3 regions of the Tatumella terrea genome follow, and region 2 is predicted to be linked to each of the others. Evidence: predicted binding sites of a transcription regulator. Region 2 holds the regulator's gene; each other region holds the start of a gene.
The links. The regulator Fur, encoded in region 2, represses iron uptake genes when iron is present. The targets are predictions, from matches to a motif close to ATAATAATGAGAACNACTATCAA.
Positions count from the first base shown of each region.

Region 1: a site for Fur is predicted at 2,184-2,206, ahead of exbB (tol-pal system-associated acyl-CoA thioesterase). Genes of this name have one in related genera too.
Region 3: a site for Fur is predicted at 1,830-1,852, ahead of ftnA (non-heme ferritin). Genes of this name have one in related genera too.

Region 1 covers NZ_BAAAFX010000013.1:58,538-69,053, reverse strand. The annotation lists gene tcuC (MFS transporter) at 1-731, opposite strand, end outside; gene exbD (TonB system transport protein ExbD) at 946-1,368, opposite strand; gene exbB (tol-pal system-associated acyl-CoA thioesterase) at 1,374-2,099, opposite strand; gene metC (cystathionine beta-lyase) at 2,385-3,596, shown strand; gene ABD035_RS08460 (DedA family protein) at 3,689-4,351, shown strand; gene dkgA (2,5-didehydrogluconate reductase DkgA) at 4,534-5,364, shown strand; gene ftsP (cell division protein FtsP) at 5,413-6,834, opposite strand; gene ABD035_RS08445 (1-acylglycerol-3-phosphate O-acyltransferase) at 6,925-7,662, opposite strand; gene parC (DNA topoisomerase IV subunit A) at 7,830-10,118, opposite strand.
Region 2 covers NZ_BAAAFX010000017.1:111,896-122,411, forward strand. The annotation lists gene glnS (glutamine--tRNA ligase) at 1-622, shown strand, start outside; gene ABD035_RS12575 (OprD family outer membrane porin) at 940-2,334, shown strand; gene ABD035_RS12580 (family 20 glycosylhydrolase) at 2,582-5,239, shown strand; gene ABD035_RS12585 (SemiSWEET family sugar transporter) at 5,286-5,777, opposite strand; gene dalD (D-arabinitol 4-dehydrogenase) at 5,774-7,180, opposite strand; gene fur (ferric iron uptake transcriptional regulator) at 7,477-7,923, opposite strand; gene fldA (flavodoxin FldA) at 8,262-8,792, opposite strand; gene ybfE (LexA regulated protein) at 8,925-9,200, opposite strand; gene ybfF (esterase) at 9,361-10,128, opposite strand; gene seqA (replication initiation negative regulator SeqA) at 10,367-10,516, shown strand, end outside.
Region 3 covers NZ_BAAAFX010000013.1:73,744-84,259, forward strand. The annotation lists gene ABD035_RS08495 (NAD(P)/FAD-dependent oxidoreductase) at 1-1,077, shown strand, start outside; gene ftnA (non-heme ferritin) at 1,172-1,684, opposite strand; gene prfC (peptide chain release factor 3) at 2,173-3,762, shown strand; gene osmY (molecular chaperone OsmY) at 4,074-4,658, shown strand; gene ABD035_RS08515 (DUF1328 domain-containing protein) at 4,769-4,930, shown strand; gene ABD035_RS08520 (TatD family hydrolase) at 5,079-5,882, shown strand; gene deoC (deoxyribose-phosphate aldolase) at 6,114-6,893, shown strand; gene deoA (thymidine phosphorylase) at 7,000-8,319, shown strand; gene deoB (phosphopentomutase) at 8,381-9,604, shown strand; gene deoD (purine-nucleoside phosphorylase) at 9,673-10,392, shown strand.

The sequences.
Region 1 (10,516 bases), on a different contig from region 2:
GCCAGGATCAGCGCCCGGTTACTGGCGACCGAACGCAGAATATCCCTGACTTCCGGGTGATGTTTACGCCGGACAAAGCTTTCGGTTTCTTCCAGCATCCGACGGATATAGAACAGAAAAGGCACGATCAGGCAGCCGACGACAAAGGGGATACGCCAGCCCCAGTCGGTGACCTGCCCTTTATCCAGCCACTGGTTCAGTAACAGTCCCAGTACGGCAGCAAAAATAACGGCTATCTGCTGACTCCCTGACTGCCAGCTGACATAAAATCCTTTGCGGCCTTTAGGGGCAATTTCAGACAAATAGACCGATACACCGCCCAGTTCCACCCCGGCAGAAAACCCCTGCAACAAACGACCGGCCAGAATAATTACCGGGGCAAGGCTGCCGAGGGTGTGATAGCCCGGGGTCAGTGCAATCGTCAGCGTCCCGATAGCCATCAGTCCCAGGGTCAGTAACAACCCTTTACGCCGGCCGTGGCGATCGATGTAAGCCCCGAGCACCATAGCCCCCAGTGGCCGCATCAGAAAACCGGCACCAAACGTCATCAGCGTCAGCATCAGTGAAGACCAGGGGTCTCCGCCAGGAAAGAATGTGCCTGCAATGGCGGTCGCATAGTAGCCAAACACCATAAAGTCATACATTTCCAGGAAATTACCGCTGGTCACCCTGAAAATCGCTTTAGCACCGCGCGTATGACTGGCGGCAGAAGATAAGTCCGAAGCGCTCATAGCCCAATCCTTCCTGTGATTATTTTAATCGTGGCTCATGTTTACCCCGGCTATTGACGAAAATATGTGATGCCCGTTGGTTTTATGCGTGACAACAACCAACAAATAAGTAACAAAATATCAACAAATAAACTTCAATAAAAACTGCCCGCATAAAAAAAGGGCCTCTCTTTTCAGAGAAGCCCTCTTCATCATGGCATCGTCCACCCGGCGATCAGTGACCGGCAGACTCCAGCCCCATCAGCCCGACTTTCAGATAGCCCCCCGCACGTAATTGATCCATAACGCTCATCAGGGTCGCATAATCCACCTCTTTATCCGCCTGGAAAAAGATGGTGGTCTCTTTGTTACCGTTGGTGAGCGCATCAATCGACGCCATCAGCTGTCCGGCAGAGACCGCTTCATTGCCGACATACAAGGATTTATCTGCTTTGATACTCAGATAAACCGGCTTTTCCGGGCGTGGTGCAGGCTTACTTGTGGAAGCCGGCAGATTAACCTTAACATCCACCGTCGATAGCGGAGCCGCCACCATAAAAATAATCAGTAATACCAGCATGACGTCGATAAAGGGCGTCACGTTGATCTCACTCATTTCGCCATCGTTTTCCACATCTTCATTCAGACGCATTGCCATAACGATTAACTCACCCGCAGTTGTTGGGCAGAGGTACGCGCCGGAGTGCTGTTTACCGCGCCCTGATTCAGATCGAGATCACGGCTCTGCAGCAACAATACCTGCGCTGCGGTATCGCTCAGAGAGGCTTTATAACCGGCAATCATCCTGGCAAAAAAGTTGTAGATCACCACCGCCGGGATCGCAGCCACCAGCCCGATCGCGGTAGCCAGGAGAGCTTCGGCAATCCCCGGAGCGACGACCGCCAGGTTCGTGGTCTGGGTTTTGGCAATCCCGATAAAGCTGTTCATAATGCCCCAGACCGTACCGAACAGCCCGATAAAGGGAGCAACAGAACCGATAGTCGCCAGAAAACCGTTACCGCGTGCGGCAAAACGACCGACAGAGGCGACCTTACGTTCCAGCCGGAAACCGGTTCGCTCTTTGATCCCTTCCGGCTCATGGCTGCCGGCAGAAAGATCGCGTTCATCCAGCGCTTCAGCAATCAGCGCACGGCTATGGCTGCTGGCCGGAAATGTCGTGGCGATATCCACTGCCTGTTGCAGCGTCCGCACCGCTTTCAGCGCTTTTTGCTCGGTTTTCAGCCGGCGTCTGGCGGCACTCAGCTCAGTGAACTTACCGAAAAATATCGCCCAGGTCACCACCGATGCGAGTAACAGACCAATCATGACAATTTTTACAACAATATCAGCATGCTGATACATGCCCCAGACGGAAAGATCCGTCTGCATAAGATCATTGGCTACCACGTGTGCGACTCCATATAACCGTTTAACAACCTGCAATATACCCGATCATACCAAATCACAGCTTAATTGATAGTAGTTATCATTAGTATTTACACCGTGTATTCCCTGCCCCTTCCGGGAGGCGGCTTCCGCGTTCATACAGCTGTCATCCGCAGCCCTTATTCTCAGGCAGGAGATGATCAGGGTGAATTTTTCTCGTGATCACTGGCCGGGACACCTTTTCATGTTAACGTGTCACTCAGGGTTAGACTGGCAGAGCAGAGAGAAATGACAAACAACAGATCAGATAAAAAACTGGAAACGACATTGATCAGCGCCGGCAGAGGCAAACGCTATACCGCAGGCGCGGTAAACAGCGTCATTCAGCGGGCATCATCGCTGGTTTTTGAGACTGTTGCCGAAAAGAAACGGGCGGCGGCAGGTCGTACACAGGGAGAGCTCTTTTACGGGCGCCGCGGTACTCTGACGCATTTTGCCCTTCAGGAAGCGATGTGCGAACTGGAAAATGGCGCAGGGTGTGCGCTTTACCCTTGCGGTGCCGCTGCCGTGACCAATGCGATTCTGGCATTCGCCGAAAGCGGTGACCACGTGCTGATGTGCGGTTCGGTGTATGAACCTACCCGTGACTTCTGTAATACCATCCTGCGTAAACTGAATGTCTCCACCACCTACTTCCCTCACACCTGCGGTAGCGAGATAGAGCAGTGGATCCAGCCGAATACCCGTATCGTTTTCCTGGAATCCCCGGCCTCTGTCACCATGGAAGTTCAGGATATTCCGGCCATCGTCGCGGCAGTCCGCAGAAAAGCGCCGGACGCCATTATTATGATGGATAACACCTGGGCGGCCGGCGTGCTGTTTAATGCGCTGGATTTCGGGATTGATATCTCCATCCAGGCCGGAACCAAGTATCTGATCGGTCACTCAGACGGGATGATCGGCACGGCCGTGGCAAATGAACGCTGTTATCCGACCCTGCGTGAAAATTCTTATCTGATGGGCCAGATGGTGGATGCAGATACGGCCTATATGACCTCACGGGGTCTGCGTACCCTGTCCGTCCGCCTGCGCCAGCATGAAGAAAGCAGCCTGAAAGTCGCCGAATGGCTGGCAGGCCGTGAAGAGGTCTGGCGTGTCAATCACCCGGCCTTAGCGCAATCCCCCGGACACCGCTTCTGGAAACGCGATTTCACCGGCAGCAGCGGGCTGTTCTCTTTTGTCTTACGGGAACAGCTCTCTCACGCGGCCCTGGCCGACTTCCTGGATAACTTCCGCCATTTCAGCATGGCCTATTCATGGGGAGGCTTCGAGTCGCTGATCCTGGCGAATCAGCCGAAAGAGATTGCGGCCATCCGTCCGCAGGGCGAGGCAGCGCTGCCAGGCACGCTGGTACGCCTGCATATCGGACTGGAAAACGTCGATGACCTGATTGCCGACCTGGCGGCAGGCTTTGAGCGTCTGGCCCGTCATCCGGGGTAACCCCTTAAACATACGCGGGTGAACCGGCGTCGACTGCCCTGCGGGGCAGTTATAGCGTCCCCCGCAGCCATGATTTTATAACGAGATAACAGATGAGTGCTTTAAATGAGGTCGTCCGGGCTCTCTGGCATCAGGATTTTGCCGTTCTGGCAAATCCTCAGATGGCCGGGATTGTCTATGCGGTCATGTTTACCCTGCTGTTTCTGGAAAACGGCTTATTGCCTGCAGCTTTTCTGCCGGGCGACAGCTTACTGCTGCTGGCTGGCGCACTGATTGCCAGGGGCGTGATGCACTTTATTCCTGCACTGGTGATCCTCACCACTGCGGCCAGCCTGGGGTGCTGGATCGGGTATCTGCAGGGTCGATGGCTTGGGAATTACCCGCTGGTACAGGGCTGGCTGAAGCATCTGCCGGCCCGTTATCATCAGCGGTCAGAGCAGATGTTTATCCGGCATGGGCTGGCTGCACTGCTGATTGGCCGCTTTCTGGCCTTTGTCCGGACACTGTTACCTGCCATGGCAGGCATTTCCGGGCTGAGTAACACCCGCTTTCAGCTCTTCAACTGGCTGAGTGGCCTGCTGTGGGTCGCGATCCTGGTCACTCTCGGTTACGGGATCAGTCATGTCCCCTTTATCCGGCGACATGAAGACCAGGTGATGACAGCACTGATGTTAATCCCGTTACTGCTGCTGGTCAGCGGCTTTATCGGAACGCTGATGCTGGTGTGGAAAAAACGTCGCCACAACGCCGGATAACCCCGCAAACCGGCCTTTTTCGCCCGGGCCGGTGCACTCCTCCCTCCCGTCCGGTCAGCCCGGAATATTCGGTTTTTCCGCTGTTCTGCCGGTGTCCCCCGGTAAAAACGAATATTCCGGGCTACACTCAACTCCGTGCCACCGTACTCATGAACCCGCAAAATACCACGGAGGAGAACCCAATGTCCGGACAACCCATTGTCAGACTGAATGATGATCGTCTTATGCCTCAACTGGGGTTAGGCGTCTGGCAGGCCAGCATTGAACAGACACGCGATGCCGTTATCCATGCCCTGAACACCGGATACCGTTCTGTCGATACCGCGGCGATCTATCAGAATGAAGAAGGTGTCGGTCAGGCTCTGCAGGAGAGTGACCTGCCGCGGGAAGATCTGTTTATTACCACCAAACTGTGGAATTCCGATCAATTACAGGCCCGCGAGGCACTGGAAACCAGCCTGCAGAAGCTGCAGCTGTCCTATGTGGACCTCTATCTTATCCACTGGCCCTGCCCGCAGAATGGCAATTTTGTCGATGCCTGGAGACAACTGATTGAGTTACAGAAACAAGGGCTGACCCGCAGTATCGGTGTTTGTAATTTTCAGCAGCCTCACCTGGAACAGCTGATCCGTGAAACCGGGGTTACTCCGGCGATTAACCAGATTGAGCTTCACCCTCTGTTCCAGCAGCGTCCGCTGCATGCCTGGAATGATTTGCATCATATCCGTACAGAATCCTGGAGCCCGCTGGCTCAGGGCGGTAAAGGGGTCTTTGACCAGCCTCTGATCCTGCGCCTGGCTCAGAAGTACGGAAAAAGTCCGGCACAGATTGTGATCCGCTGGCATATCGATAGCGGGCTGGTCGTGATCCCTAAATCGGTGACGCCGAAACGGATCGATGAGAACTTTGACGTCTTTGATTTCAGTCTGGATAAGAGCGAGCTGAGCGAGCTGGCGGCGCTGGATGAAGGGAAACGTCTGGGGCCGGAACCGGAAAGTTTTAATAAAGCCTGACCGGCTGACCGGCGGTGAGTCCGCCGGTCCTGCCCGGGCGCGTCAGGATCAGTTAATCGCCTGCTGAACCAGCAGCTGCCCCGCCACACCGCGGTCTGCCAGTTCAAGATTCTGACTGTAATAGACAAACGGAAAATGCTCCGAGGCGCTGTGCGGGAAAGTCACCAATAACTCCACCGTACCGTCCACCCAGACCGTATCTTTCCAGCCCCTGTCTTCTGCCATCGGCGGTGCACCGTTTACACTGCTAATCAAAAACACCGCGCCCTGAATATGAAAAGGCTGCGGGTGCTCCGCCTGCACTGTCCAGCGCTCGGTAGTCCCCTGACTGACGACGGTATCAATACGCATCATATCCCAGGCGCTACCGTTGATACCGGGCGGTGAGTCATCCAGCCGGATCTGCCGGCTGCCGGTCACACTGCTTTGCTGGGCCGGGCCGTTCAGTTGTGTCGGTAAACCATCGGTGACCAGCGGCAGTAAACCGGTCGGACGCAGCGTCAGTACCAGCGTCGAGGTCAGGATCGAGGATGGCTGGAAAATCCCTTTGATACGTTCAACAAAGGTCGCCGCCGTCCCCGCCGTGATAGAAACATCGTTACCCTGTGAGAGATCGACCAGCACTTCCCGGCGTTCCCCCGGCGCCAGCGCCAGCTGCTGTACCGTGACCGGTGCAGACAGGAAGCCCTGATCGCCGGCAATCACGGTGAAAGGACGATTATCACTGAGTTGCAGCTGATAACGCCGGGCATTGGACGCATTCAGCAGACGTAATCTGACCCAGCCACGCGAGACATTCACATAAGGTTTCTGTACCCCGTTAACCAGCAGAATATCGCCGTAGAAGCCCTCTTTCGCGTTACTGTCGTACTCCGGTGAACCGAAGTTATCCAGCCGTTTGTCCTGAATGATCAGCGGAAAATCATCAACGCCATAATGTTTGGGTAACGCCAGAGATTTGCTGTTGTCATCTTCAATCAGCCACATACCGGCCAGGCCGTTGTACACATGCGGAGCCATACGATGGGGTGTATCGGCATGATACCAGCAGGTGGCGGCAGGCTGGCGTACCGGCAGTACCGGAGCCCAGTCTACGTTGGGTGAGATCTGCCGGGGGGCTCCGCCATTCAGGGCGCCGGGCACCTGTAACCCGCTGACGGTCATAGAAACCGGCTCCTGCAAGCGATTACTGTAAATCAGCTTCACATCATCGCCATTTCTGACCCGTACGGTCGGCCCCAGATAACGGCCATTGAATCCCCAGACCGGCGCTTTATTACCGCCGCTAAAGGCCCAGTGACTGGACTGAAGCGTAAGAAACAGTGGCTGCCCGCGCCGGGATTCCAGTAAAGGCGGTACCGGTAACGGATTCTCTCCGCTTTCTGCGGCCTGTGCGACCTGCGGCAGCAATGTCGTACCGGCGGCAGCGGCGGCGGATAACTGAAGGAACTGACGTCTGCTAAAAGACATAATACTTCTGACCTTATACTGATAACGCCAGCGGCGTTATACCACGACAAACGACACACATATTTCTGAACGCTTCAGCCAGCTGTCAGGTTATTCAGGTTTTTCCTGACTGCGACGGGCAATCTCTGCATTCAGCTCTTCCAGTCTGGTTGCCATAAGTTCACGGCAATGGGTCGCCAGTTTCCTGGCAGACTGACCTTCAAACTGTTTGATATCTACCGGTGGCAGCATCTCCACAATCACCAGACCATTATTCCAGCGATTGAGTTTAATTTTATTATGGGTATCTGAAACAACAATAGGGATCACCGGAACGCCGGCGGCAATAGCGGCATGAAATGCCCCGGTTTTAAACGGCAGCAAACCACGGCCACGGCTACGGGTTCCTTCCGGGAACATCCAGAACGAGATCTCTTTTTTCTTAAACTGTTCAACCAGGTCACTGATAGTGTCGTGGGCTTTATTTTTATTATCGCGGTCGATCAGCAAATTACCGGTCAGCCAGTAAAGCGGTCCGAAAAAAGGGATCCACACCAGACTTTTTTTGCCAATGGTGACGGTGGGCGACTGGACCATATTGGCCGCAGTGATCATGTCATAATTATTCTGGTGATTAGCAATATAGATAGCATTCCCGATCTTGTCAGCCCCTTCCGGTTTCCGGGACTCTATCCGCACACCGAAAATATTGTGCAGCCAGCCAAAGGCATGAGCAAAAGTCGCGACGTGGCGAGGATTACGGGGAGAGAAGCAACACCACAGGCATCCTCCGACACAGACGATGACCGAGTAAATAAAAACGAAAAGGGCGCGCAGAACTAACAGCATAACAACCTCGTAATAGTGGCCGCCCCCGCAGCATCCTGAAGGCAGGCCTGAATATCACAGCTCTGGCCGTCGGTCAGTGCTGTGGTTACCCTGATATACTTTTTCAGCCGGCAAGTATAACGTTTTTTTTCAGGTTCGCAGAATCTGCCGGCAGAAATATCAATCGGTTAATTCTCAGAAGACTCACTGTCGGCATCACCCTCTGCGCCTCGTGACGGCGCATCGACTTCCACCCGATCAATACGCTGTAATCCGCGAGGCAGCAAGGTACCGCGGCGTCCGCGTTCAGTTCTGAATTTTTGCAGATCCTCTTCACGCAGTGTCAGTTTGCGTTTTCCGACATATAACGTCACTACACTGCCCGGCGGCAGCAGGAGTAACCAGGCAAGATTATCTTTCCCTTCGGCCGCTTCGGCCGCCGGAATAGAGATAATTTTATTGCCCTTTCCTTTGGATAACGCGGGCAGATCAGTGACCGGGAACATCAGCATCCGGCCCGCAGAAGAGATCGCCAGCAGCATGTCGTCATCATGATGTACCGCCAGCGGTGCCATTACTTTGCCATTGGCCGGCAGTGACAGTAAGGCTTTACCGGCACGGTTACGCGACTGCAGGTCACTGAAATTACAGATAAAGCCATAGCCGGCATCCGAGGCCATCAGCAAGCGCTGATCGTCCGCCTCCATCAGCACATGTTCCATGGTCGCCCCTGGCGGCAGTGTCAGCTTGCCGGTCAGTGGTTCTCCCTGGCCTCGTGCCGAAGGTAAGGTGTTCGGATCAAGGGTATAGCTTCGTCCACTGGAATCGATAAAGGAGACAGGGAGATTACTCTTCCCGCGGGCGGAAGCCAGATAACTGTCACCGGATTTATAATTCAGCCCGGCCGGATCGATATCATGGCCTTTCGCACTTCTGACCCACCCCATCCGCGAAAGAACGATCGTCACCGGCTCGGAAGGCACCAGTTCCGTTTCACTGATCGCTTTCGCTTCTGAACGTTCACACAGCGGAGAGCGGCGGTCATCACCATAGGTTTTACTGTCGGCCTGTAGCTCTTTTTTCAGGAGTGTGTTCATCTTTCGTTCTGACGCCAGTAAAGCCTGGAGCTCATCACGCTCTTTCGCCAGCTCATCCTGCTCACCACGGATTTTGATCTCTTCGAGTTTCGCCAGGTGACGTAACTTCAACTCGAGTATCGCTTCTGCCTGAATATCATTCAGTTCAAAACGCGACATCAGTACCGGTTTCGGGGCATCTTCTGTACGAATAATATCGATCACTTCGTCGATATTCAGGAAGGCGACCAGCAAACCGGCCAGGATATTTAACCGGCGCAGAATTTTATCCAGCCGGAAGTTCAGACGCTTACGCACCGTTTCACGGCGATAAACCAGCCATTCGCTCAGAATTTCCCGCAGATCTTTTACCGCCGGCCGGTTGTCCAGGCCTATCATGTTCAGGTTGATGCGGTAACTTTTTTCGAGATCCGTGGTGGCGAACAGATGATTCATCACCTGCTCTGCATCGACACGGTTAGAACGCGGCACAACCACCAGCCGGGTCGGATTTTCATGATCAGACTCATCACGCAGATCCTCCACCATCGGCAGCTTCTTATTACGCATCTGGGTCGCAATCTGTTCCAGGACTCTGGCCCCGGAGACCTGATGCGGCAGTGCAGAAATGACGATTTCGCCATCTTCTTTTTTCCAGACCGCCCGTTGCCGGACACTGCCGCGTCCGCTGGCATAGATTTTTCGGATCTCGCTGCGCGGAGTGATGATTTCGGCATCGGTCGGGAAATCCGGGCCCTGCACGATATCCAGCAGCTCATCCAGTGTAGTCGAGGGGCGTTCGATCAGTGCAATGGCCGCATTGGCGACTTCCCGCAGGTTATGTGGCGGAATATCGGTGGCCATCCCCACCGCGATACCGGTCGTCCCGTTCAGCAGGATATTCGGTAACCGGGCGGGCAGCATTTTCGGTTCTTCCAGCGTACCGTCAAAGTTAGGTACATAGTCGACCGTGCCCTGCCCCAGTTCACTGAGCAGGATTTCCGCATATTTCGATAACCGTGATTCGGTATAACGCATTGCGGCAAAGGACTTAGGATCATCCGGTGCTCCCCAGTTCCCCTGGCCATCCACCAGCGGATAACGGTAGGAAAAGGGCTGAGCCATCAGGACCATCGCTTCATAACAGGCACTGTCGCCATGCGGATGATATTTACCTAACACATCCCCGACTGTACGCGCTGATTTTTTAAATTTGGCACTGGCATTCAACCCCAGCTCAGACATTGCATAGATGATACGCCGCTGAACCGGCTTCAGTCCGTCACCGATATAGGGCAGCGCCCTGTCCATGATGACGTACATGGAATAGTTCAGGTATGCGTTTTCCGTAAATTTATGCAATGCGAGACGTTCAGTGCCGTCCCGGGTCATGTCGCTCATCTTAATCAATCCTCACTTCGCGGCCAGCCAGACACCAGTCTTTGGCGGTTATCTGGCGGGGATAGTACATTATTCACCGGGCTTAGTCACAGGGACTAACAGGAGGCAGCACCGGAAGGTTTTTCACACCGACCGCTGAGCGGCGGAAAACGCCGTGACTGCCCCGTCAGCAGACTCTCTTTGTGTCCCCGGCCTGAGCATAAGGATCGGTTTATTACGATACCCTTTCCGCCATTGATTTCCGGCCGGACCGGCGGAGGTCATCATTATAGCCGCTGTCCCGCCGCTATACTCAGACCGGTAACCCGTTTCGGGATCAATCCCGTGGCGGTCAGGGGGGACATCGCGGTTATCTCTGCCGGAAGGGGGACGATAAGCATCTCCCTGCCGGCAAAGCC
Region 2 (10,516 bases):
GGTCCGCGTAGTGATTGAGAACCTGCCGGAAGGTCACAGTGAAGTCATTACCATGCCGAATCATCCTAACCGTCCGGAAATGGGCACCCGTGAGGTGACCTTCAGCCGTGAAGTGTGGATCGATCGTGCTGACTTCCGCGAAGAAGCGAATAAACACTACAAACGTCTGGTGACCGGTAAGGAAGTACGTCTGCGTAATGCGTATGTGATTAAAGCCGAACGTGCAGAGAAAGACGAAGACGGTAACATCACCACTATCTATTGTCAGTGTGATACAGACACGCTGAGCAAAGACCCTGCCGATGGCCGTAAAGTAAAAGGTGTTATCCATTGGGTCTCTGTCAGTGCCGGTTTACCGGCGGAATTCCGTCTGTACGATCGTCTGTTCAGCGTGCCTAACCCGGGGGCCGAAGAGGATTTTCTGTCGACAATCAACCCGGACTCACTGAATATCCGTCACGGTTACGTGGAACAGAGCCTGCAAAATGCAGAGGCCTCTTTCCCGTATCAGTTTGAACGTGAAGGTTACTTCTGTGCCGACAGCGTTTATTCCGGTCCGGAGAAGCTGGTTTTCAACCGCACCGTCGGGCTGCGGGATACCTGGGAAAAAGCCGGGGTCTGAGTCGCCATCACGCAGGAAAACGCCACCCCGGTGGCGTTTTTTTTTATCTGAAAATAAGACCGCATCCTCCGGCATCCCGCTTTGGCATCATCTGCCGGTCCTGCCGTTTATCGCCACTCCTTCCCTGAATTTCTTTTTGTGAAGCTAATCATAGAACACTGTTCTGCTTTTAAAAATTGTTGATAATTTTCGTCGCGAAAAATACTCTGCATTGACGCCGAAGTAATAATGATCAGCAGACGCTGAGATTATTGCTGCTGTTCCGCAGACGCATCAGATAATAAAACGGACGTGATTATCAGGAAGGAACCCCTCCTATGGATAAAGGATATCCGGGTGACAGGGCGCGCAGGTTATGTATTTTGCTGTCCTGCAGTTTTATTTCACTCTCTCCGGAAAGTTATGCCGGAGGTTTTTTTGAAGACAGCGCGCTGACTGGTGATATTTATTACTGGCAACGGGAAAGGGACCGTAAAGCACCGGGGCAAGGTCATTATCAGACTAACCTCTCGCACGGTACCTGGAACGGGCAGCTCAATTTTTCTTCCGGCACGGTGGCCGGGATTTTCAGCGCAGATATCGCGGCATTCACGGCCATAGAAATGCTGGAATCCTCCGCCAGCGCACATCCCAATGAAATTGCATTTTCCTCCTCTGACCGGGCGTATTCTGAAGCATGGGCAGGGGATAAAAGCGGTATCAGCCTGTATAAGGCTTTCGCCACCCTGCAATATCGTCCGTTTACGCTGCATGCAGGCTACCTTCAGCCGCAAGGACAAAGCTTACTGGCCCCTCACTGGAGTCTGCTGCCTGGTACTTACCGGGGGGCAGAGGTCCTGTTTTCTTCGCAGAATACCGGGGCAGGGATTCTGAAATTATCCTACATGTGGACGGACCGTTATAAGGCGCCCTGGCATCTGAAAATGGATCGTTTTTACAAAAATGACAGGAATAGCCGTATTGCTTATCTGCACTCTCTGGGAGCGGAGTATGATTTCAGCAATGGCCTGGTCGTTGAAAGCGCGATGGGACAGGCAAAAGATTATCTTAATCAGTACATGGCTAAAACCCGTTATACGGTCGATCTGGCGGGGTCACAACTGACAGCTTCCTACCAGTTTTACGGGGCAAAACATCAGCATTCGCAGGATGCCGCTAACCCGTTGTATCAGGGAATGGCCTGGTTGCAGGCGATCACCCTGGCGTATCGCTGCGGGCCGGTTAGCTGGCGGGTTGAAGCGACACAGGTCAGTGCAGCGGGACGGCAGGGTTATTTCTTACAGCGAATGACACCCACTTATGCGTCATCGAATGGCCGGCTGGATATCTGGTGGGATAACCGTTCTGATTTTAATGCTCACGGTGAGAAAGCGGTGTTCATTAGCGGAATGTATGATTTAGCGCACCTTAAGTTACCCGGCCTGACTGTCGGTGCCTCTTTCGTCTATGGCTGGGATGCCAGACCATCTTCGGTCAATGACTCGCCTGACCGCTGGTATCGTGCCGGCAATCGCCTGCGGGAATCGGCGTGGAGTCTTGACGGAATGTATACCGTGCAGGAAGGACGGGCAAAAGGCACGTTCTTTAAATTACATTTTACCCGTTATCACAATCATTCCGATATTCCCACCGGGGCCGGAGGCTACGGAAATATATTCCAGGATGAAAAAGACATTAAATTTCTGATGGGTGTGCCTTTTACACTGAAATAGTGAAGGGGTGAGAATGTACCGGCTCAGGAGGGTATCTGTTTTCTATCATTATGAGAGTAAAGGGATTTATTTCAACGGCTGAGGCAGGCAGTTTTCAGTCAGTGCAGGCGACACTCTGCCGGAGAATAGCGCGCCTGTTCCGGCCGTAAGCCCGCGGGTGGGGTGGCAACAAGAGAACGCAAGCCTTCCGCGGGACTTTCACCCGACTCTCCCGGTGTTATCAGTTAACGATTAAGGATAATCAGTGATGTTAACCCGTAAATGTGTTTTATCCGCAGTTATCACCACGATATTCATGTCAGCCTCTGCCCTGGCGGATCAGCAGGTGATTGATCAACTAAGTCACCTGGGCGTCAGGGTGGCGGTGAAAGGTAATCTTGCCGCGCAGCACGGGGTCAATTGTGCGGCATTGGGCGCGGACTGGGGAGCCTGCTACCAGGCCACAATAACTCTCACCAATCCCGGCGCGGCTCTGCAAAGCCATGACTGGGCTATCTGGTTTTCAGGGATCCGTCAGGTACTCGCGACAGGTAATGACCAGTTTAAAATTACCCATATTGTCGGCGATTTACATAAAATTGAGCCGACAGCAGCGTTCCGGGGATTCCCGTCCGGAGGATCGGTCGTCTTACCGGTGGTGAATGAATACTGGCAGCTTTCCCTTACGGATGTGCTACCCCGCTGGTATGTCACCTCTTCACAGGGGACGCCCAAAGTAATTACGGCAACGGTGACCGAAAAGCTGTCAGATATCACCACATTGCCCGCCACACAATGGAAGCGGACCCCGGATGACGCCAATATTCTGATGACCGCAGAAAACCGTTATCTGAAAAACCAGGCAACATCGCCGGTATCGCCGGCAGAGTTACGCGGCCGGATCCTTCCGTCACCGCGTCGCGTGGATATCACCGCAGACAATGTCAGCCTGAAGCAGGGGATAGCCGCGGACTTGCGGGTTTTACCAGCAGACAGTGCCCGCGTGATCACCGAAGAGTTTCGTGCGGCCGGTCTCCGCACCGATGGCAGATTCCCGGTGAACACTGCGATTGATCCGGCGGGGTTCACCGATGAGGGCGTTAAGGAAGGTGCCTATCGGTTACGGATCAGTCAGGAGCGCGCCGTCATTACCGGCTATGATAGCCGCGGTGTTTTTAACGGCTTACAGTCGCTGATGCAACTGATACCGCCAACGGGAGAACCGGTGATCCCTGTCATGAGCCTCAGCGATGCGCCACGGTTTGCTTACCGCGCTGTTTTTATCGATGTCGCCAGGAATTTTCATTCAAAGGCGGCCATCCTGCGTACCCTGCAGCAGATGTCACGGTATAAACTGAATATCCTGCATTTACACTTATCCGATGATGAAGGCTGGCGGATTGAGATCCCGGGGCTGCCTGAACTGACGTCTGTCGGGGCAAAACGCTGTCATGATTTGTCTGAAACACGCTGTCTGTTACCGCAACTGGGATCCGGCCCTGATACTTCGACAACCGGCAGCGGTTACTTCAGTCGTCAGGACTATATTGAGATCCTCCGCTATGCCAGGGCACGGCAGATCACGGTGATCCCTGAAATCGATATGCCGGCCCATGCCCGCGCGGCTGTCATCGCCATGGAAGCACGGTATAAAAATCTGATGGCCGCGGGCAAAGTGCACGAGGCAAACCAGTATCGTTTACAGGAAGATGGTGATGACTCCAGGGTGACCACCGTACAGTTTTATGATCGTACCAGCTTTATCAATCCCTGCCAGCCCTCCGCGCAACGCTTCGTCCGAAAAATCATGAATGAACTTATCGCAATGCACCGGGAAGCGGGGCAACCGCTGGAAACCTGGCATTTTGGCGGGGATGAAGCAAAAAACATCTATTCGGGCCCGGGGTATACCGATAAAAATCATCCGCAACCCGGCAAAGGCCAGCGTGATTTGAGCCGGCAGGATAAGCCGTGGGCGAAATCTGCCAGTTGCCGTCAGCGGATCCAACAGGGAGAGGCCGGTGACTTTACGCAGCTGCCCGGCTGGTTTGCATTACAGGTCAGTCAGTGGGCGAAATCGGCAGGGCTTAAAAACATGCAGGCCTGGCAGGACGGACTGAAAGCGATTCCTTCAGCAGGTCAATTTGCGACAGAGAACGTGGCCCTGAACTTCTGGGATACGCTGTATTGGGGCGGGGTCAACTCTGCCAGTGAATGGGCAGAGAAGGGGTACCGGATCATTATTTCTTCCCCGGATTATCTCTATCTTGATATGCCTTATGAGGTTGATCCGCAGGAGCCCGGTTATTACTGGGCGACCCGGTTTACTGATGAGCAGAAAATTTTCACATTCTCACCGGACAATCTGGCCATGAACGCAGAAACCTCCACCGACCGTGACGGTAAAGCCTTTTCAGCCACAGGTCAGGGTAGCTGGCCGGGGGCTGCGGGGATGTCGGCCCAGTTATGGAGCGAAATCGTCAGAACCGACGAGCAAATGGAATACCGGTTATATCCAAGACTGCTGGCCGTGGCAGAAAGGGCCTGGCATCAGGCGGACTGGGAATTGCCCGGTCAGCAGGGGCAGGCCTTCGAAAAAGGAAAAACCCGGCAGGTGAATCAGCAACAACTGCAGGCGGACTGGAACCGCTTCGCGACACTTCTGGGACGGTCGGTATTGCCGGGGCTGGATACCGCCGGTATCCGCTACCGGATCCCGGTGGCCGGAGCGCGTATCCGCAACGGCGTTCTGGAGGCAAACACCTCTCTGCCTGGCATCAGAATTGAATACTCTGTCGATGAGGGGCAGCACTGGAGAGATTATCAGCCACAACAACCTCCGGCAGTCGCCGGGAAAGTGCTGGTCAGGACCCGCAGTCCGGACGGGCGCCGTAGCGGAAGAGTGGTCAGCCCTCAGGCTGGCTGATGACCGCCACCCCCGCATTACTGCGAAAGTGGCGACGGTTTGCGGATTATTTTTTTAGTTTACTGAGAGGGCTCAGCGATGCCGGCTCCCGGAGTGAAACAGGATCCTGTTCCGGCAGCGCGGCTTCCCCCGGGGTATAAGGCCGCAGCCTGCGGATCCGCGGACGAAGGATCACACCCGGCATGGCGCGTAACTTACGGCGTAACTGATTTTTAGCCGGACGTTCGTGATAGAGCTTCAGAACAATGACCGAGAAGGCCAGTAGAGCGGTTAAACCGTTGGCTGTCATTACCGGCACATCACCGACGCGGAACCCGTACCAGGTCCAGCAGGATACGCCGAAAAACAGTGCAGACCACATACCCAGCGACAGGGCTTTGGTATCCCGGTTACGGATAATATGCAGTACCTGCAGAAAAAACGAACCGGTCGTCACCCAGGCCGCGACGGTACCCAGGGCCACGGGCCAGGGGGAGAGAAAATAGGTCGCAAGCAACGCCAGCATGGCGGTAACCACAACGATATAGACACTTTTCATTGCTTGTCGTCCCCCATTATCGTCAACTGTTGCTGCATATCGTCAATCGTTCGGGTCAGATCCGCGATGAATTGTGGCTCTCCGGCCAGAGACCCTAATAACTTTTGCTGACCGGCGAAGGCGGCCACCGGATCATCGCTGGCAAAAACTGCCCGGAAATCGACACTGTCATTCGCCCGATCCTGATACTCAAAGGGCAGGGTATTGTTCGCATATTTCTGCATAAACAGGAAACAGAGCGCCACCAGGCGAAGCGTTGCCTGCGGCGTCTGCTGTTGCTGATAGCGTGCCTTCAGGGTCGGAACAATAAATTCATGCAATTTGGCAATGCTGTCAGAGGAAACCCGCTGGCAGGTGTCACGTACCCGTTCGTTACCAAAACGCTGCAGCACCGTCTGACAGTAGCGGTTTAAATCGATCGGTGAGTCACCCAGGGCCGGAATCACGTCCTGGCTGACATACTCAGTGATCCACTGACGGACTTCAGGTAACAGGCTCTGGTCAATATATTCCTTACCGAGTAACCCTCCAGCCCAGGCGATACCGCTATGGCTGGCATTAAGAACGCGGATTTTAGCTTCTTCATAAGGGATGACATCGTCCACGAACTCCACGCCTGCCTTCTCCAGCGCCGGACGACCGGCAATAAAATCATCGCGCATGACCCATTGTGTGAATGACTCACAACTGACCGGCGCATTATCATCCTTGATCCCCTGCGCCCGCAGGCGCTGCAGCAGACCGTCATCTGACGCGGGAGTAATACGGTCAACCATTCCGTCCGGCGTACTGATGTTCTGTTCCAGCCATTCAGCTAATGCGCCATCTTCACGGGCGGCAACAAATTCTGTTAATCCGCGACGGAAACTTTCACCGTTACTGCGAAGGTTATCGCAACTCAGCAGCGTGACCGGGCCTGCATTATTTTCCCGCCGTGCAGACAGGATCTTATAGAGAGCACCATACAGGGTAACCGTGTCTGCGGTACCGGCAAGATCACTTTGTATAGGTGCTGCATTCAGATCCAGATGGCCGTCGTCAGTCAGGAAATAACCGCCTTCGGTCACGGTAAAAGAGATGATTCTGGTGTCAGGGCGGGAACCTTCGCTGACTAATGCCTGTAATTGCGGGTCCCAGAGGATGACGTTGTTAATGACTGAGAGAGTTTTGTAGGCGATATTGCCTTCAGGAGAAATAACTTCGAGAGTGTAACGTCCTTGCTGCTGTTCGAGATGTTTCAGTGTCTGCTGTGTGCTGCTGTTACGAATATTGGCCAGAGAAACAGACCAGAGGGTATCCCCGCTTTCATGTAACTCATTCAGATACCAGCACTGATGAGCCCGATGAAAAGCACCTGCACCAAGATGCAGCCAGACCGATTGTTCAGTTCTTTTTGTAGTCAAATGCATTCCTTAATCTGTAACAGATAGTCATGATGTTACTGGTAACCTTACCATGAAAATCCGGCAGATTAAAATTGCCACAGAGGAAAGCAGGGGAGAAAGGGCAGGGACGGGGCTGAAAAACCGGTACAGAGACCTTTAAAATCAAAGGGTTTTAGTCATAAGAAAGCGCTATGGTTCATTGGGGTAATAAAAAACCGCGACAGGGTCACGGTTTTAAGAAGACGACCGGTCTGTCACCGGCAGAAGACATTGACCGCTGAGGCGGCCTGGTACGAAACGAACAAGAGGAACGCTTATTTATCGTTATGTAACGTGTCGTCTTCGCGGCAATCGCCGGTGGTGCAATGACCATACAGGTAAAGACTGTGGTTGGTCAGCTTAATGCCAAATCGTTTGGCAATTTCACGCTGACGCTGTTCAATTGACTCATCGCTGAACTCAATAACCTTGCCACAATCCAGGCAAATCAGATGGTCATGGTGCTGCTGTTGGGTCAATTCAAAGACTGACTTACCGCCTTCGAAGTTATGACGCGTAACGATACCCGCATCATCAAACTGGTTCAGTACGCGATACACCGTCGCCAGACCAATTTCTTCGCCCATATCGATCAGGCGTTTGTACAAATCTTCCGCACTGACGTGATGGCATTCAGGTTCCTGAAGAACTTCCAGAATTTTCAGTCTCGGAAGCGTGACCTTCAGACCAGCCTTTTTCAGTGCGGAGTTATTGTCAGTCATGCAGTTGTTGTCCTGTTACTTTTGAAAATGACTTTGGCAAAGCGCCATGAAGTTCGGTAATGACCTTATTTTTTTAGGTCCATTATAGAACCGAAGTATCGAAATTGAAACAACAGGTCCGGGCCGGTTTTCCCTGAGGAAAAATCGCGGATCACCGCAAAATGCAGGCCTGCCAGGGATAGTGACAATCTGATACAAAAAAGATATTCCCGGAAATCGCACCCACGTAAAAACTGATGCACACATGCCGGGAAAAATAGCTCAGAGCCCGCCGGTCATTTTAGCCGGCTCTGCAGATGCTGAAGTGAACACTATCACAACTGATACAAAAAACCCTACTAAGCGTTGAGGATTTCTTTCAGCTGCAGTTCATCGGAAATCTGGACGACCCACTGGCTGACACGTTCGTTGGTCAGTTCTGGCTGGCGGTCTTCATCAATGGCCAGGCCCAGGAAGTGTTTATCATCGGCCAGTCCTTTAGAGGCTTCAAAATGGTAGCCTTCTGTCGGCCAGTGCCCGACGATGACCGCACCTTTGGGTTCGATGATGTCGCGCAGTGTCCCTAATGCATCACAGAAGTATTCCGCATAGTCTTCCTGGTCGCCGCAGCCGAACAGTGCCACCAGTTTGCCGTTAAAATCAATTTCTTCCAGCGTCGGGAAGAAATCATCCCAGTCACACTGTGCTTCACCGTAATACCAGGTCGGGATCCCCAGCAACAGAATATCGAAAGCGTCCAAATCTTCTTTGGTACTTTTAGCGATGTCGTGCACTTCAGCAACGTCTTTACCCAATTGTTTCTGGATCATTTTTGCGATGTTTTCAGTGTTGCCGGTATCGCTGCCAAAAAAGATGCCTACGATTGCCATGTGGGGTTAACCTCTTGAATCTTCGAATCAGATGAATGTAATTTCAGTACAGATGCGCGAATAATAGCAGACCTGAGATATGTGCGGTACTTGTAAACGAGTCAGATTTATCCCTGAGTGCGCAACACAGACTCAATTCTTTTTCAGTTGCGCCAGGATGATTTGTTCGATGAGTTCGCTGCGGCTCAACTGCTGTTCTGCCGCCAGTGAATTCAGGGCATCGACCACTTCACTGTTCATTTTAAGCTCTACCCGCTGTAATCCGCGCACTCTGTCCCGTTTTAGCTGGTTGCGTTTATTTATCCGTAACTGTTCGTCACGGGAAAGCAGACTGGTTTTGGGGCGACCGGGTCTGCGTTCATTCGCGAATAAATCGAGCGTAGTACGATCCGTATTTTCTTTTGCCATGATTTTTGAAACTGAACACCTGCGATGTATCAGATACACGCAGCATAGTGATGAATGAATACGGTTATCATGTTAAAAGCACACGATAAAATTTTAGCGCGCAATCATACTCCAGTGAGATGACAGACGCCAATGTTAAAACACGCCCGGTCACTGGATTTCAGGCTACGGGCAGAAAACGTTGCACCGCGCTTATCACCGCATCGGGTTTTTCTGCATGGACCCAGTGACCGGCCCCGGCAATTATATGGGCTTTCGCCGCAGGAAATTGCGCCAGAAGGGGCTCGCGATAGTGATTATCCAGATACGGGGATAAGGCGCCCCGGATAAACAGGGCAGGGCCAGGCCAGGCAGGACATGCTTCCCAGCCGGAGATGGTCGTATAATTATCCCACAGGGCCGGCACATTGAATAACCACTCCCCCTGGCGGAATGACTTCAGCAGGAAATTAATGACCATCTCATCCTGCAGAAGCGGGCGCATCAGTTGCGCCGCAGCTTCCCGTTGGCGGATGCCTGCGTCGCTGACGGCCTGAAGTGCGGCAAAAATGGCATCATGCCGGCGGGTCTGATAATTGACGGGCGCGATATCAATAATGACCAGACGGTTGATCCGCTCCGGTGCCAGCGCTGTCATCGCCATCGCTATTTTGCCACCCATCGAATGACCTATCACATCCACCTTATCCAGCTGGTGGCTATCCAGCGTCTGCAACATATCCTGTGCCATCGCCGCGTAGTCCATCCCGGCGGCCCGCGGAGAACGGCCATGGTTACGAACGTCCACCTGTAAGACACTGCGGTGCGGATGCAGGTGACGGGCCAGCACGCCCAGGTTATCCATACTGCCAAAAAGGCCGTGGATCAGCAGAACCGGGGATGATTCTTCATCAATTTGTGCAGATTGCAGACGACTGTTTAAAATCATGGCAAAGTTCTTACGGTTGCGACCCTGGCTTAGGGTATCATGGGTGACTATTCAGGAAATCCGGCAGGGGATTCTAAGGCATATTCTGACTTTTACCTGAACGGTAATTCAGTTCTACCTGCTTGTCTCTGTTTAATTTTATAATCAACTGGTAATTTACCGGGGCAGAATATCAGATTATTTCCGGTATACTGCCATTATTCGGAATTTTACATTAGCCATAACAGTACGGAAAAAGATGAAAACGATTGAAGTAGACGATGAGCTTTATCGCTATATTGCCAGCCATACACGTCATATCGGCGAAAGTGCCTCCGATATTTTGCGCAGAATGCTTAAGGTTTCTGAGCAGGCAATCACTGATACCCCCGATGAGAAGGCTGACAGT
Region 3 (10,516 bases), on a different contig from region 2:
TTTCCCCGCCAGTTATCGGTGATCCTGAGCGCAGCGGCTAACCGGAGAACGGATATACGTTACCAGCTGCCAGCTATTCCTTCGCTTATCCGGCCGCTCAGCCAGTATTACCATTATTCGGCGCGGGCACGGTATGCCGGTATCGCCCGCGAGTACGCCTCGCTGATCTCTCTTTCGCTCGAAACGCATAATGAGCTGATTCATAAAGCAGGAGCAGAGGCACTGACGGGAACTCACCAGTGGCTGGCCTTGTCACGTAGCGATCAGCATCTGGAAGAAAGTTACCAATCCGCCGATCTGCTGACAGAGCAGGGGGTCAGCCACATAAAACTCTCGGCAGAGGACCTGAAGCGCAGAGAACCGGATATCAGTCCGCACTTTCCCGGGGCTGTGATGTGGACTTCTCCCAGGACTATCCGCGATCCGTCTGCCTTAGTGCAGTCGTATGTGGATCTTTTCCTGCGTGATGGCGGGAGCTTTATTTCCGCAGATGCCCGGACCCTGAGCCGGACCCGCGAGGGCATGTGGGAAATCAGAAATGACCAGGGGGATGTCTGCCGGGCCCGGCAGGTGGTGGTGGCTCTGGGGCCATGGAGCACATTACTGACCCGTAAATTTGGCTATCAGCCTCCGCTGTTTCCCAAACGTGGCTATCATCGGCATTACCAGGCACAACCCGGTAAGCAGCTGAACAACTGGGTGCTGGATGCGGAAAAAGGGTTTCTGCTGGCACCCATGAACCGGGGGATCCGGCTGACGACCGGTGCTGAGCTTGCAAGGCTTGATGATCCGCAAACCCCCCGTCAGCTTGACCGGCTGGAACCTGTTGCCCGGCAGGATTTCCCGGTGGGGGAGCGGGTGGATGATGAAACCTGGTCCGGTAGCCGGCCCTGCTTTCCGGATATGAAACCGGTGATTGGTGAAGTGCCTGGGGTCAGTCAGATGTGGTGCGCTTTCGGTCACGGGCATCAGGGATTCACTCTGGGTCCAGCCACCGGGATGCTGCTGGCACAGATGATGACCGGTCAGAAAACAGCTATCGAAATGCAGCCATTCCGTCCGGAAAGGTGGAAATAGCCAGAGGTATCTGCGATACGCTGATAGCCGGCTGAACAGGGGCGTGCGGGAAAGGGCGAGGCTAACACGGCGGGCAATGCCCGCCGTGAGTCAGTCAGGCACCTTTGTTGTGCACTTCACTGTCCATTCTTGCCAGGTCTTTATCCAGCAGGAACGCACCGTTGGAGCTGTTTTCCAGCATACCCAGCTTATCCAGTACGGTTTTGAAGATTTTCTCTTCTTCGTGCTGCTCTGCGACATACCACTGCAGGAAGTTGAAGGTGGAGTAGTCGTGAGTTGTCATCGCGGCGTGTGCCAGCTCATTAATTTTTCCGGTAATTAATTGCTCATGCTCGTAAGTCTGTGCAAAAACGTCTGACAGTGATTTAAAGGTGACCGGTGGCGCGTCGATGCTGCCGAGCACCGGTAACGCACCGGTATCGCTCAGGTAGTCGAACAGACGCTGCATGTGTTCCATTTCTTCACGGGAATGCTTTTTCAGGAACGAGGCTGCACCTTCAAATCCTTTATCTGCGCACCAGGCGCTCATCTGGAGGTACAGGTTTGCTGAATAAAATTCAAGGTTCAGCTGATCATTCAGACGGGAGATCATATCGGTAGTTAACATGAGGATAACCTTTTAAACAGAGGTAACAAGTTGTGTATTTATGGTGAGCGATTATGCATCAATATGTGTTGCTTGTGAAGTGAGCGTTTGTATTTTTATCTTTATTTATCATGATCTTAGTAATGTGAATTATTCAGTTAATGTAATGCAAGTCTTTCTCATTTTTATCTCTGTCCGGCGGCCGGTTTGTTACAAAAATGCGGATTCCGGCGGGCAGACAGCGCAGTAATACGATGACCGCGGGGTGCGGCTTAAGAAAGCTGCAGGCCGAATACCGAAATGCCCTGAAATAAGGTAGAATGTGCGTCCGGAGAATGGCCGTCATGTGCACTCCGCAGATAATTACGTGATGTTGACTGATACAGGTGGGGTTCAGGCCGGGCAGTGACATCCGTTGGAGCCGGCGGAGAAACACTCTCCCGGTACGATGATTTTTACGGAAATACACCCCTGTATTGTTTTTCCGCCAACCAATGAAGAACCTGTTGATGTCTACAGCACTTTTTTTAGACGAAGTGGCTCGTCGCCGTACCTTTGCGATTATTTCGCATCCGGATGCCGGTAAAACCACCATCACCGAAAAAGTCCTATTATTCGGACAGGCTATCCAGACCGCGGGTTCGGTTAAAGGCCGCGGATCCAGTCAGCACGCAAAATCAGACTGGATGGATATGGAAAAGCAACGCGGGATCTCGATTACCACCTCGGTAATGCAGTTCCCCTACCGCGATAAGCTGGTGAACCTGCTGGATACACCGGGGCACGAAGACTTCTCGGAAGATACTTATCGTACGCTGACCGCGGTGGATTGCTGTCTGATGGTGATCGATGCTGCAAAAGGTGTCGAGGATCGTACCCGTAAACTGATGGAAGTCACACGCTTACGTGATACACCTATCCTGACGTTTATGAATAAACTCGACCGTGATATCCGTGATCCGATGGAAGTCATGGACGAAGTCGAAAGCGAACTGAAAATCGCCTGCGCGCCGATCACCTGGCCGATTGGCTGCGGTAAGTTATTCAAAGGGGTCTACCACCTGTATAAAGATGAAACTTATCTTTATCAGACCGGACAGGGCCATACCATTCAGGAAGTCCGTATCATTAAGGGGCTGGATAACCCGCAACTTGACCAGGAGATCGGTGAAGAGCTGGCATCCCAGTTGCGTGATGAACTGGAGCTGGTCCAGGGAGCCTCCCATGAATTTGATCAGGACGCTTTCCTGCAGGGACAACTGACACCGGTCTTTTTCGGTACGGCACTGGGTAACTTCGGTGTGGACCATATGCTGGATGGCCTGGTCAGCTGGGCGCCGGCACCGATGCCGCGTCAGACTGACAGTCGTGAGGTCGTCTCCGGCGAAGAGAAATTCACCGGGTTTGTCTTCAAAATTCAGGCCAATATGGACCCGAAACACCGCGACCGCGTGGCCTTTATGCGTGTGGTATCCGGTAAATATGAAAAAGGCATGAAAATGTATCAGGTGCGTACCGGCAAAGATGTCGTTATCTCTGATGCGCTGACCTTTATGGCCGGCGACCGTGCGCACGTCGAGGAAGCTTATCCCGGGGATATCATCGGTCTGCATAACCACGGCACCATTCAGATTGGTGATTCGTTTACCCAGGGCGAAAAAATGAAGTTTACCGGTATTCCTAACTTCGCCCCGGAACTGTTCCGCCGTATCCGGCTGCGTGACCCTCTGAAACAGAAGCAGCTACTGAAGGGGCTGGTTCAGCTTTCCGAAGAAGGGGCCGTGCAGGTGTTCCGTCCGGTCTCTAACAATGATCTGATCGTTGGTGCAGTGGGTGTACTGCAGTTCGATGTGGTGGTTGCCCGACTGAAGAGCGAATATAACGTAGAAGCGATTTATGAATCGGTCAATGTCTCGACGGCGCGCTGGGTGGAATGCAACGATGTGAAGAAGTTTGATGAATTCCAGCGCAAGAACGAAGTCAACCTGGCACTGGATGGCGGGGATAACCTGACCTATATCGCGCCGACAATGGTTAACCTGAACATTACTCAGGAGCGTTATCCGGATGTTGTTTTCCGGAAAACACGCGAACACTAACCGACTGTTGTTTCAATAAAACCGGCCTCTGGCCGGTTTTTTTAAGATATTCCCGCGTCCCGGTTCAGGATTTTCCTGCTTCTGCCAACCTGCGTAAATTGCTTATCATCACTTCCTTTTGGCAGCGATGGCTTCCCGCCGTTGCTTTGCAGACGCTTGTTCCGGGACTCAGCAGATTCCTAAAAATCTGCACAACAGTAAAACTCAACTATTATTAAAGTGATGTGACCGATGCGCAAGGCCGGGGACGACCGGTTCCGGACATGACAGTCAACGAAGCGCAGACGTCATTATCATGCAGGATATTATTAATGAAAAAAATCAGCATTATGAAAAAGCTGTTACTGATTTCCGCACTTTGCAGCCTGAATGTGTATGCCGCCGGTCAGCCGGCGCAAACACCCCCCGCTGAGGGGAAATCGGTGATGCGGAGTGTCGACAACTTTATGGACGACAGTGCCATTACCGCGAAGGTAAAAACTGCGCTGATTGATGACAAAGAGATCAACAGTACCGATCTCTCGCTGTCCACCCAACGGGGAGTCGTTACCGTTGAGGGTTTTGTGACATCACGCCGGCAGATGGAGCGAGTAGATCACCTGGTCAGAAGCATCACCGGGGTGAAGCAAGTGATTAATCATCTGCACTTAAAGCCAGCGCAGCAAACGAATCTGAAGAGTTATGCCAGTGATACCGCGACAACCAGTGAGATTGTGGCCCGTTTACTGGCAAATAAGCAGGTCTCATCGAGGCATATCTCAGTCACTACGACACGGGGTACGGTTCTGCTGACCGGGGATGTCAGTAACCGTCAGCAAAAAAATAAGGCCGCTGAGATAGCCCGTAAGGTTTCCGGGGTCAGGGCGGTCAAAAACGAGTTATCTATCAGCAACTGACCCGGGTTCTCTGCGGAGGCTGCGGGAAAATTGAAGATAAATACGTGTTCTGAGTCTATGTCAGAACAAATTATAAGATGAGTTCTGTTAATGAAGGTAAGGAGATTACTATGTTTCGTTGGGGAATTATCTTTCTGGTGATTGCATTAATCGCGGCGGCACTGGGCTTTGGCGGACTGGCAGGTACAGCTGCCTGGGCAGCTAAAATTGTATTTATTGTCGGTATTATTCTGTTCCTTATCAGCCTGTTTACCGGCCGTAAACGGTTATAACGTTGTCCTGAGGCCACTCAGTTTACTGCCGGAAAGGATGCCGGCAGCGCTCCCGCCTGATACACTTCTCCGCACCGTCTGACGGCAATCCTGTCTTTTACAGCGCTTTCTGCCGCCGGCACTCTATTATGCTGCCCGGGAGAATGTTGTGCGTTTTATTGATACCCACTGTCACTTTGATTTCCCGCCATTTGCTGAGCATGAGGCTGAAGAGCTGATCCGTGCCCGTGATGCCGGGGTACAGGGGATAGTCATTCCTGCGGTGACGGCTTCCCGGTTTAGCCAGATTATCTCTCTCTGTGAACGTTTTCCTTCCCTCTGGTACGCACCCGGACTTCACCCGTTATGGATTGCAGAACATACCGCTGAGGATATCGATCGTCTGCAACAATGTCTGCAACAGGGCGGGGATAAACTGGTTGCGGTAGGCGAGGCCGGACTGGATTTTTATACGGCGGAACAGGTGGCACAGGCGGATAAACAACGCTCCCTGCTACAGAGTCAACTAACGCTGGCACGGCGCTATGACCTCCCGGTGATCCTTCATTCCCGACGTTCCCATGACCCGTTGGCTGCTTTACTGCGGAAGGCTGATCTTCCTGCCGGCGGGGTGATCCACGGTTTTTCGGGGAGCCTGCAACAGGCCAATGCATTTGTCCGGCTGGGGTTCGCTATCGGGGTGGGCGGCACGATCACCTATCCGCGTGCCCGAAAGACCCGTGAAACGATAGCTTCTCTGCCCCTCAGTGCCCTGGTGCTGGAAACCGATGCTCCGGATATGCCGGTTCACGGATCCCAGGGGCAACCCAACCGGCCTGAGCATGTGGTCACTATTCTGCAGTCGCTCGCGGAACTCCGTCCGGAGCCACCGGAGCAGTTGGCTGAAGTGCTATGGCAGAATGCCCTGCGTCTTTTCCCCCGGCTACATCCGCCCGAATCTGACGCGGATTAAGGTCAGTTTGTTACTTTTATAACATTTCTCGTTCCGCAAGCGACCCGACCCTCTGACGGTTTCTTTACCCCTTTAATGCCCTTTTTTGCGGTTTTTATCTGCTTTCTCCCGCAAGGATGGATTATTTGATCCGTCACGCAGTCCTGGCGGAGATTAATTGTTAGAATTATGACAAATGACGGTGCAGCTTTTTCCGCACCGCAGACCGGCTACTCTGCAGAGGAATAATGAATGACGGATATGACAACGATCGCCCGCCGGGCCCTCGGATTGATGGACCTCACCACACTGAACGATGACGATACCGATGAAAAAATCGTGGCCCTGTGCCGGCAGGCAAATTCTGCCGCCGGACAAACGGCGGCCATTTGTATCTACCCGCGTTTTGTTCCGCTGGCCCGCAAAGTCCTGCGTGAGCAGGGAACACCCGGTATCCGTATCGCTACCGTGACCAACTTTCCGCACGGAAACGATGATATCGATATCGCGGTAGCAGAAACCCGGGCAGCGATTGCCTATGGGGCTGATGAAGTCGATGTGGTCTTTCCCTGGAGAGCATTAAAACGCGGAGATCACCGTCTGGGGGCCAGCCTGGTCAGTGCCTGTAAAAAGTACTGTAGCGAAGCAAATGTGCTGCTGAAGGTCATTATTGAATCCGGGGAATTACAGGATCCTGCGCTGATCCGTCAGGCCTCTGAAATTGCCATCGAGGCCGGTGCTGATTTTATTAAAACCTCTACCGGAAAAGTGGCCGTCAATGCCACTCCCGAAGCTGCCCGAATTATGCTGGAAGTGATCCGGGATAAAGGTGTATCAGCGAGCGTCGGTTTTAAACCTGCCGGCGGCGTGCGTACTACGGGGGATGCTGCCGATTATCTGGCAATGGCTGCAGAGATCCTCGGCGACGACTGGGCGGATGCCCGTCATTTCCGTTTCGGCGCTTCCGGATTACTGAGCAGCTTACTGAAAAGCTGTGGTGTGGACACAGACACGCCGGCCGCCGGTTACTGACGCGGCGATTCATAAAAGCGGTATGACTGCCGCGGGCAGGTTATCCGTCCCCCCGGCGGGGACGGTATCAGGGAGTTCGGACTCTTCAGCACAGCGGGGAAGCACCATGTTTTTGCCACAGGAAATTATCCGTAAGAAACGTAACGGTCAACCTCTGACAGCGCAGGAAATCGGGGCCTTTATTCAGGGGATCACGGACGGTAGCATTGGCGGAGAGCAGATTGCTGCGCTGGCGATGGCTATCTGGTTTCGGGATATGACACTGCCGGAGCGCGTGGCTCTGACTCTGGCAATGCGGGATTCCGGCACCGTACTGAACTGGCAGGACCTGCATCTTAACGGCCCTGTGCTGGATAAACATTCGACCGGAGGGGTCGGGGATGTCACCTCTCTGATGCTGGGCCCGATGGTGGCGGCCTGCGGGGGGTATGTTCCGATGATATCCGGGCGTGGTCTGGGGCATACCGGCGGGACGCTGGATAAACTGGAAGCGATCCCCGGGCTGAATATCTTCCCCGACAATGATCGCTTCCGGCAAATTATTCGCGAAAATGGTGTCGCGATCATCGGTCAGACCCGGACGCTGGCACCCGCAGACCAGCGCTTTTACGCCACCCGGGATGTGACAGCAACGGTGGATTCTGTACCGCTGATCACGGCCTCTATTCTGGCGAAAAAACTGGCCGAAGGGCTGGACGCGCTGGTGATGGATGTTAAAGCCGGCAGCGGGGCATTTATGCCGGATCTTGCACAATCAGAGCAACTGGCCCGGTCAATTGTCGATGTGGCCAACGGTGCCGGCTGCCGGACGACTGCGTTACTGACGGATATGAGCCAGGTGCTGGCATCTTCGGCGGGTAATGCGCTTGAAGTGCGTGAAGCGGTTCGCTTCCTGACCGGCGAACACCGTAATCCCCGGTTACTTGAAGTGACAATGGCCCTGAGCAGTGAAATGCTGGTCAGTGGCGGATTAGCCGCTAACGATCAGCAGGCGCGGGCCAGGTTGCGACAGGTGCTGGACAACGGCCGGGCCGCTGAGGTTTTTGCTAAGATGGTGGCGGCTCAGGGCGGACCGGCTGACTTTGTCGAACGCTATGCGCATTATTTAACGGCAGCTCCGGTAATCAGACCGGTATTTGCCAGGGAGCCGGGGTTTGTCAGTGCGATGGATACCCGGGAGGCCGGGATGACTATCGTCCGGATGGGCGGCGGTCGTCAGCGTGCCGGTGAGAATATCGATTACCGGGTCGGCATCAGTGAGATTGTTGCCCTGGGCCAGCCGGTCGATGCGTACCACCCTTTGGCAATGGTGCATGCGGCGGATGAGCAGAGCTGGCAACAGGCGGCAGAGAGCCTGCAAGCCGCCATTTCGGTGACGCATCAACGGCCAAAAGAAATCCCTTTAATCTATCGCAGAATTTGCTGAATGGTTGCATACTGTTCTGATCAGTTTTTTTTCTCATGACATGAACGCACAGGAGGCGAGCATGAAACGTGCATTTATTATGGTGCTGGATTCCTTCGGGATCGGAGCCAGCAAAGATGCAGAGAAATTCGGTGACGCCGGTTCAGATACGCTGGGCCATATTGCACAGGCCTGCTACGACGGTAAGGCAGATCAGGGCAGACAAGGCCCGCTGCACTTACCGAATCTGACGGCGCTGGGTCTGGCGAAGGCCGCAGAGATATCAACAGGTAAAATCCCCGCAGGGATGGATGCTGATGCCACTATTCTCGGCGCTTATGCCAGTGCGGCGGAACTCTCTTCCGGGAAAGACACGCCGTCCGGGCATTGGGAGATCGCCGGGGTACCGGTACTGTTTGACTGGGGATACTTCAGTGAAACAGAAAACAGTTTTCCGCAGGAGTTACTGGACACACTGGTCGAACAGGCCGGGTTGCCGGGGTATCTGGGGAACTGCCATTCTTCAGGGACCGTGATCCTCGACAAGCTGGGTGAGGAGCATATGCGTACCGGTAAGCCTATCTTTTATACCTCGGCGGATTCGGTGTTCCAGATTGCCTGTCACGAAGAGACATTCGGTGTGGATCGGCTGTATGAGCTCTGCGAGATCGCCCGTAAGATCCTGACGGAGGGGGGCTACAACATCGGTCGTGTGATTGCCCGCCCGTTTATCGGTGCCAAAGCCGGTGAATTTGTCCGTACCGGTAACCGTCATGACCTCGCCGTCGAACCGCCTTCTGCCACCATGTTACAAAAGCTGGTGGAAGAGAAGGGCGGAGAGGTGATTTCGGTGGGTAAGATTGCCGATATTTATGCCCAGCAGGGAATTACCCGTAAGGTTAAAGCCACCGGACTGGATGCACTTTTCGATGCTACCCTGGCAGAGATGAAACAGGCCCCGGATAATTCGATTGTCTTCACCAATTTTGTTGACTTTGATTCCAGCTGGGGACACCGCCGTGATGTCGCCGGGTATGCCGGGGGGCTGGAACTCTTTGACCGCCGTCTGCCGGAGTTAATGGCGCTGGTGGGGGAAGGGGATATTTTGATCCTGACAGCAGACCATGGCTGTGACCCGACCTGGTCCGGCACAGATCATACCCGCGAGCATATCCCTGTATTGATCTACGGACCGCAGGTGAAGCCCGGCCCGTTGGGACAGCGCGAGACGTTTGCCGATATCGGGCAGACAATTGCGACCTATTTTGGTCTTTCAGCTATGGATTACGGGCGTAACATGCTGTAAAAAAGCCTCTTGTTTCTCATTTGCTGGCTGTCATGCCGGCAAATGACACGATTAAAAGGAAAAATAACATGGCAACACCTCATATTAATGCTGAAGCTGGTGATTTTGCAGACGTTGTGCTGATGCCGGGCGATCCTCTGCGTGCGAAATATATTGCTGAAACCTTCCTGCAGGATGCCCGTGAAGTGAACAATGTTCGCGGTATGCTGGGTTACACCGGGACTTACAAAGGTCGTCGGATTTCTGTGATGGGTCACGGTATGGGGATCCCTTCCTGCTCTATCTACGCGAAAGAGCTGATCACCGAATTCGGCGTTAAAACCATTATCCGTGTGGGTTCCTGCGGAGCGGTCCGTTCTGACGTTAACCTGCGTGATGTGGTAATCGGTATGGGTGCCTGTACGGATTCTAAAGTGAACCGTATGCGCTTCAAAGATCATGACTTTGCTGCGATTGCCGATTTCGATCTGGTTCGTCATGCGGTGGATGCCGCGAAAGCGCTGGGTGTTCATGCCCGCGTCGGTAACCTGTTCTCTGCCGATCTGTTCTATACCCCGGACCCGCAAATGTTCGACGTCATGGAAAAATACGGCATCCTGGGTGTGGAAATGGAAGCGGCCGGTATCTACGGTGTTGCGGCGGAGTTCGGTGCTAAGGCCCTGGCTATCTGTACCGTTTCAGATCATATCCGTACCGGCGAGCAGACGACGGCCGAAGAACGTCAGCTGACCTTCAATGATATGATCAACATCGCGCTGGAATCTGTGCTGGCCGCTGATCAGGCTTAAGATATCTCTTATTTAGCCCCGGCAACGCGAAGAGTTATTGCTTTTCGCGTTGTTCATTTCTTGTTACATTCTTCAACAAATGACACACTTTAATCTTTCCCGGATCAACTTGTCACTGGCACTG